2 linked regions of the Sinobacterium norvegicum genome follow. The protein of the gene in region 2 interacts with the protein of the main gene of each other region in a pairwise test. Links are inferred from orthologs where the notes say so. Each region holds a gene or a part of one and is shown on either strand. Other genes may lie near its edges.

Region 1 (4,145 bases), on a different replicon or contig from region 2:
CGTTCTCTTACCAACTCGGTGACGTTTCTACCCTCTAAAAATTGCTGGTTGAGTAACTCGGAGCCTTCTTTTATCGCGGCCTTCAGCGGCAGCTGAGGCGTTGGATTGTCGATGAGTTGCTCGGTGACTTGGTAGATATCTATTAACGTGGTCGTCATATCGCCGTCATTATTTATGTTTGGGAGGGGCTGGCTAATTTGCTGGCCGATTGCCCAGCGCAAAGGCTGGGCGGATGTCGAGTGCTAGTCTTTGCGGAAGATGGCGCAGCCACTAAAGGCCTCCAGCTCTTCTTGGCGGGCGGTGAGAATCTCACAGCCGTCGGCGGTGACCACAATGGTGTGTTCCCACTGGGCGGACGGCTTTCCGTCTTTGGTTGTGACGGTCCAGCCGTCTTTGTTGTTAAGTTTGGTGTGGCGCTTGCCAGCATTGAGCATCGGCTCGATGGTAAAGGTCATTCCCTCTTTTAGCGCCAAGCCCTGTCCGGCTACACCGTAGTGTAAGACCTGAGGCTCCTCATGGAATACTTCGCCAATACCGTGGCCGCAGTACTCCTGAACAATGCTATAGCTGACACCATTGGCGTCTTTCTTCTCGGCATGTTTTTGAATAATTGCGCCGATGTCGCCAAGCGTGGTGCCGGGCTTGACAATCTCAAGTGCTTTATACAGGCAGAATTGTGAGCGCTCGGCCAATTTTTTCATATAGTTCGGTACATTACCGAGATAGAACATCTTGCTGGTGTCGCCGTGGAAACCATCTTTGATCACGGTAATGTCGATGTTGAGAATGTCACCCTCTTTCAGTTTTTTGCTGTCGGAGGGAATGCCGTGGCAGATCACATGGTTGATTGAGGTGCAAATAGATTTGGGAAAGCCATGGTAGTTGAGCGGTGCGGGAATGGCATCGCGCTCCTTGGTAATGTATTCATGACAGATGCGATCGAGTTCGCCGGTGGTGACGCCGACCTTGACATAGGGTTCGATCATTTCAAGGACATCGGCAGCGAGCTTGCCGGCTACACGCATTTTTTGGATTTGTTCGGGGGTTTTGATGCTAACAGTCATATGTGGTTCCAATGAATTCCCTCGGCAATCTGCCGATAATACTGGTCTTTAGTCGTTGGCCTGTTGCGTTGTATGGAGGCGGCGAAGAATGCTTGAGGCCGTCCGGCAGAGGCTGTGACAGAAATACGAATGGCGGCATTGTACCCTATTTTTTAGCGAAAAAGGCGAAAGTTGATAAAAACAGTCAGGTACTGTGTGGGCTGTGGCAGCGATTTTGCCTTTCAGTTTTGCCGCCGCTGTGGTATAAAGCGCACGCCGTCATTGAACGGTAAACGTCACACACGTGTCGTCACATTCTTTTTGGGTGCCCGTAAGGGTTTAAAGATGGGGCACGTGGAGGAATAACCCGTAATATATATTAGGTAAAACTATGGCTACTACTATTAGCATGCGCGCTTTGCTTCAATCTGGCGCACACTTCGGTCACCAGACCCGTTACTGGAACCCAAAGATGGGTAAATACATCTTTGGCGCACGTAACAAGATTCATATCATTAACCTAGAGCACACTGTTCCTGCTTTCAACGAAGCCCTTGCGCTGGTTGAAAACTTGGCTTCTAACGGCAATAAAGTATTGTTCGTTGGTACTAAGCGTGCAGCGGGCAAGGCTATCCGTGAAGAAGCTTCTCGCGTTAGCATGCCTTTCGTTAGTCATCGTTGGTTGGGTGGTATGCTGACTAACTACAAGACTATTCGTCAGTCTATCCGTCGTCTTCGTGAATTCGAAGCTCAGGCGCAGGATGGTACTTTCGACAAGTTGACTAAGAAAGAAGCTCTGATGCGTACTCGCTTGATGGATAAGCTTGAGCGTTCTATCGGTGGTATCAAGGATATGGGCGGTCTACCTGACGCACTTTTTGTTGTCGATGTTGATCACGAGCGTATCGCGATTGCTGAAGCTAACAAATTGAACATCCCAGTTATCGGTATCGTTGATACTAACTCAAACCCAGATGGCGTTGATTACGTTATCCCTGCAAACGATGATGCTATCCGCGCTGTCCGTTTGTACGTGAAAACTATTGCCGATGCAGTGACTGCAGGCAAGGGTGAGAGCGAAGCTGGCGAAGCCGCTAAGAACGAATTCGTAGAAGAAACTTCTAGCGAAGAAAAAGCAGGCTAATAAGGCTTGCCCTTATTAATTTGCGACTAAGAAGGGGGGCTTAGCCCCCCTTTTTGAATCGAATACTTGGCTTTCGCCCCAGTGAATAGTGGGCGGGAGTATTAAAACTCTTTATCGAGGATAGGTTGATGGCAGCAATTTCTGCAGCAATGGTTAAAGAACTTCGTGAGCGTACTGGTCTGGGCTTACTAGACTGTAAAAAGGCGCTTAAAGAAACAGGTGGTGATATCGAGCAGGCGATTGAAAACCTGCGTAAGTCTAGCGGCATGAAAGCGGCTAAGAAAGCTGGTCGTACTGCGGCTGATGGTGTGGTTGCTATCCGTGTTGCTGACGATGCAAGCTACGGTCAGGTAATCGAAGTGAACAGCGAGACAGATTTTGTTGCTCGTGATGATAGCTTCCTGGCTTTCGTGGATACTGTTGCTGATAAGGCATTTGCTGAGAAGCAAGTTGATGTTGCTGCTATCATGGCGGGCGACCTTGAGGCTGCTCGTGAGGCTTTGGTTCAGAAGATTGGCGAGAACATTGGTGTTCGTCGCGCCGCTGACTCTTCCGGTGATGTTGTTGGTGGCTATGTTCACTCAACTAACAAGATTGCAGCATTGGTTACCTTGAAAGGTGGTGATGTTGAGCTGGCGAAAGATATCGCGATGCATGTTGCCGCTGTTAATCCTCAGTTTGTATCTCCTGCCGATGTGTCGCAGGACGTTATCGACAAGGAATCTGACATCATCAAGGCTCAGCCTGATATGGAAGGCAAGCCAGAGAACATCGTCGAGAAAATGATTGGCGGTCGTATTAAGAAGTTCTTGGCTGAAATCAGCTTGACTGAGCAGGCGTTCGTTAAGAACCCTGAGTTCACCGTTGCTAAGCTTGCTGCTCAGGCCGGTGCTGAAGTTGTTGGTTTTGTCCGTTTTGAGGTTGGCGAGGGTATTGAGGTCGAAGAAGTCGATTTCGCTGCCGAGGTTGCTGAGCAGTTAGCAGCTTCTAAGTAAGACCTTCAATAGGCGGCTTAGCCGCCTATTTTTTTGTCTGTAAAAACCACATCATTAAAACCCAATATAGGAGTCGGTATGAGTCAAAGTCCGGTCGGAGATAGGAAATACAAACGTATTTTATTAAAGCTCAGTGGTGAGGCTTTAATGGGTGAGCAGGGGTTTGGTATTGATCCTGTTGTGCTCGATCGTATGGCCTTAGAAATAGGTCAGCTGGTAGGTATTGGGGTGCAGGTTGGTTTGGTGGTCGGCGGCGGTAATTTGTTCCGTGGTGCGGCGCTGAGTAAGGCTGGTTTGGATCGTGTTACCGGCGATCATATGGGCATGTTGGCGACGGTGATGAATGCTTTGGCGCTTCGCGATGCGCTTGAGCGTTCGAATATTTCTAGCCGTGTCATGTCTGCGATTCCGATGAGTGGTGTTGTTGAGCATTACGACCGCCGTACAGCGATGCGCTATATGGAGCAGGGTGATGTTGTCATTTTCTCTGCCGGTACCGGTAACCCATTTTTTACAACGGATTCAGCTGCTTGTTTGCGTGGCATCGAGGTGAATGCTGAGTTGGTGCTGAAGGCGACCAAGGTGGACGGGGTTTATTCTGCCGATCCTGTTAAGGATCCCTCGGCAACCAAGTATGACTGGCTGAGTTATGACGAAGTTATTGAGAACAAACTTGAGGTAATGGATCTAACGGCCATCGTGTTGTGTTCCGATCATAAAATGCCAATTCGAGTCTTTAAAATGGATAAATCCGGTGCGCTGCTAAATATTGTTGTTGGTGGTGAAGAGGGTACGTTGATCAGCGAGGAAAAATAGTCGTTATTGGGCTATAGGGGGTGGTGTATTCGCCCTCGCCTCGTTATTATTGATGCCATTAATTTGTTACAAGCTGTTTTAAAGGGGAAATTTTGTGATCGATGATCTCAAACAGGATGCTCAAGAGCGGATGGAAAAAAGCGTCAC
Region 2 (3,474 bases):
GCGCCCTTGGGGAAGGACAGGTAATATTGGTCGATACCGGCGCCAAACTCTTTGATCAATATCAGTGAATGGTTGTCGAGAATAGGCAGCACCATCACCCCGGCATGGCGGCCTGGGTTGAGCCGTTCATAGCGCCGTTGCTCGCCGTTACTAAACGCCAGGTCTAATTGCTCAACATGAAACAGCTTGCTGTGAGTAAGCCATTGTTGATCGATGATTTTGGGGGGCTGCTGCTCGCTCATAAAGGCGTCGTCGTTAGTGAGAAGGCGCTAGTATAACAACACCACTACGGTCTAAAATAGCGGCCCGGTATAAAACGCCGCCCAGGAATTATTGAAGAGGTTTACATGGTCGATTGGCAGGCGATAGACACGGTGCTATTGGATATGGATGGCACGTTGTTGGATTTACATTTCGACAATCATTTTTGGTTGCAGCATTTGCCCAAGCGCTATAGCGAGCTCAAAGCTATGCCCTACGATATTGCCAAGGACCTGCTGTATGGCAAAATCATGGATACCAAGGGTAGTTTGGACTGGTACTGCCTCGATTACTGGCAGGCCGAGCTCGATGTGGACATTGTCGGTTTAAAGGACGAGATAGCTGATTTAATCGCCCCCCGGCCTTTTGTCATCGAATTTTTGCAGGCATTAAAGGCAGCAAATAAACAGGTGATATTGGTCACCAATGCGCACAGAGCCGGCTTAGACTTAAAAATGAAAAAGGTCGATTTAAGGCCGTGGTTCGATGCCATGGTAGCCTCTCATGATTACCGCGAACCGAAGGAGTCGGCTAAGTTTTGGCAGCAGCTGCGGCAGCAGTTCCCGTTTGAACCCAATAAAACGCTGTTTATTGATGATACTGAAAACATTTTGGCCAGCGCAGAGGCGTTTGGCATTAAACATTTATTGACGCTGTCCCAGCCCGACAGCAAAAATCCCTGCCGGTCAGATCTGCGCTACCCCCAATTTCATCATTTCGATGAAATCATGCCGCCAGTAGAGGGAGAGTAATTCATGCCTGATAAGAGTAAAAAAATTCGGCTCGACAAGTGGCTGTGGGCAGCCCGTTTTTATAAGACGCGTTCACTGGCCAAGCAGGCGATTGAGGGGGGCAAGGTGCATTTCGATGGCGCCCGTTGCAAGGTCAGCAAGGAGGTTGTTGTCGGCAGCGAACTGGCTATTCGCCAGGGCTACGATGTGAAGACGGTTTTTGTCGAGCAGCTATCGGATCAGCGTCGTGGTTTTGACGTAGCCAAGGAACTGTACCGCGAGACCGATGACAGCATTGCCAAGCGAGCGATGAACAGCGAGCAACGCCGCCAACAAAACGCCGGTATGGTGCATACAGAGCGGCGGCCTAACAAACGTGATCGGCGACTAATCCATGGCTTTAAAGACGCCATGCGGCAGGATCAGGAATAATGTTGAAACAGTAACAAGCCGTGTCAGCGGCAGCGGTCTCTGGTAATATTGGCCGCCTTGGTTGAACGAGCTGTGGGTGTGCTTAACAAATCAAAGCCCCAGCAATATTAGCGATAAGAATTGAGAGTTGGTATGAGCTTAGCAAAGCGTATTATTCCCTGTTTAGATGTTGATAAGGGCCGTGTCGTCAAAGGCGTTAAGTTTTTGGATATCCGCGATGCCGGTGACCCTGTTGAAATTGCCAAACGCTATGATCAGCAAGGTGCTGATGAGATTACCTTTCTCGATATTACCGCCAGCTCCGAGGGCCGGGATACCACGGTACATACAGTCGAGAAGATGGCCAGTGAGGTGTTTATCCCACTGACTGTTGGTGGCGGGATTCGTCAATGTGATGATATTCGATTAATGCTTAATGCTGGTGCCGATAAGGTCGCCATCAACACCGCCGCTATCTTCAACCCGGATTTTGTCAAGGAAGCGGCCAGTCGTTTTGGCTCTCAGTGTATTGTCGTCGCCATCGACGCCAAGCAGGTTTCTGTTGCCGGTGAGACGCCACGCTGGGAGATATTTACCCACGGAGGCCGTAAGCCGACCGGTATTGATGCGGTTGAGTGGGGCATTAAGATGGCCGAATACGGCGCCGGAGAAATCTTGCTGACCAGTATGGATCAAGATGGTATGAAGAATGGCTTCGACCTCGGTGTGACCCGCGCTATCAGTGATGCGGTTAATATCCCCATCATCGCGTCCGGTGGTGTTGGCAACCTGCAGCACCTGGTTGACGGTGTGGTCGAAGGTAAGGCTGATGCGGTACTGGCGGCCAGTATTTTTCATTTTGGTGAATATACCGTGCCCGAGGCAAAGGCATTTATGCGTGCCCAGGGTGTCGACGTCCGGCTATAAACTGCTCAATTTTAGCAGTGACCGATAAAGTTCCAGGATAGGCTGGGGCTTTTTCTTGTCGGCCGGCAGCTCCGCCGGTAACTCAGTCGCTGACGCTAGTTCACGCTCTTCGAATACCTCTGCCCCTGTCTGTTGCGACAGTAAAAGCTGTGACGGTGTCACCAGCTCGAATCCGGCTGCGGCCAGTGTCGGAAGCTGCTGCTCTAGGTAGCTCATCGTGGCCTCGTGGGGGTGGCCGATGGCGACGGCGACGCCGTTCTTCTCGGCCAACTTGAGCCAGCGTTGGAACTCATTAGCAATGGCCTCGGTATTGATCACGTGATCGAGAAACACCTGTCGCTCCATGCTCGGCAAGCCCAGCAATTCAGCCTGCTCGGCGGCGACGGTCTCGATCGTGGTGCGACTGTCAACGAAATAAAGCTGCTGCGTCTGTAATTCCGCCATGACCAGCGACATCGCTTGACGGTCAGAGGTCAGTTCGCTGCCCATATGATTATTGACTCCGACCACGTGCGGAATCGACGCAATATTATCGCGCAGGGTCTCTAGCAACTGTTGCTCGGGCATATTCAGCGTCAGAGCACCGGCCCCCAAATTATTACCGTGCACATTACTCATCGGCGCGTGCAGAATGACTTCTTTGCCCTGCTCAAAGGCATTGCGGGCAAGTCGTTTACTGCTGGGGCGATGGGGTAAAACTGCCATGGTAGCGAGGCCGGGTAATTCGACGGCGCGCTGACCCTGGGCATAGTTGTTGCCAAGATCATCGATGATCAATACCAGTTTGAAGGTCTTTTGGGCGGTGGCAGCTGTCGCCACGGAATTATCGGCGGCAGTAACATGGCTAAGCAGTATTAGGACTAGCAGGGCAGAACGTAAATAAGTCATCAATCATACCGCTCCGACTGACGCCGGAGCTGTTAAAATGTGGTGGGTGGCAATTGTTAGGCCGCTTTGTCGGTCTCTGCAACCGGCGCGGCCGGCTTTAAAATATTGATGCCTTTAAGCAGGTTCAATGCTTCAAACAATTGATTGTCATCTTTAATTAACTGATTAGCCTTGCGTCTTTCACGCTCAGCCGAATTGCTTTCATCGCCACCGTTGCCGTTGTTGAGGTGGCCCTGTAAATCGGCCTCGGTAATTC

What was found.
Region 1: the proteins of L9P87_RS15035 (region 2) and rpsB interact in binary tests that used the Escherichia coli proteins (3 or more experiments, as listed by UniProt). The link is inferred for Sinobacterium norvegicum from one-to-one orthologs.

The regions. Positions count from the first base shown.
Region 1 is NZ_CAKLPX010000001.1:921,405-925,549, reverse strand. Bases 592-3,310 are described here. They hold rpsB (30S ribosomal protein S2), read left to right. Parts: upstream 592-1,434; coding sequence 1,435-2,187; downstream 2,188-3,310. Other genes in these bases: pyrH (UMP kinase), read left to right, coding at 3,261-3,310; tsf (translation elongation factor Ts), read left to right, coding at 2,316-3,182; map (type I methionyl aminopeptidase), read right to left, coding at 592-1,064. Outside these bases: glnD ([protein-PII] uridylyltransferase), read right to left, coding at 1-158; more of map, read right to left, coding at 243-591; more of pyrH, read left to right, coding at 3,311-3,998; frr (ribosome recycling factor), read left to right, coding at 4,093-4,145. UniProt on the Escherichia coli protein: Required for ribosomal protein bS1 (rpsA) to bind to the 30S subunit.
Region 2 is NZ_CAKLPX010000004.1:103,464-106,937, reverse strand. Bases 1-2,720 are described here. They hold L9P87_RS15035 (RNA-binding S4 domain-containing protein), read left to right. Parts: upstream 1-1,016; coding sequence 1,017-1,424; downstream 1,425-2,720. Other genes in these bases: L9P87_RS15025 (divergent polysaccharide deacetylase family protein), read right to left, coding at 2,325-2,720; hisF (imidazole glycerol phosphate synthase subunit HisF), read left to right, coding at 1,557-2,330; yrfG (GMP/IMP nucleotidase), read left to right, coding at 348-1,013; nudE (ADP compounds hydrolase NudE), read right to left, coding at 1-242. Also shown: more of L9P87_RS15025, read right to left, coding at 2,721-3,218; L9P87_RS15020 (S41 family peptidase), read right to left, coding at 3,275-3,474. UniProt on the Escherichia coli protein: Involved in the recycling of free 50S ribosomal subunits that still carry a nascent chain. Binds RNA more specifically than DNA. Binds with very high affinity to the free 50S ribosomal subunit. Does not bind it when it is part of the 70S ribosome.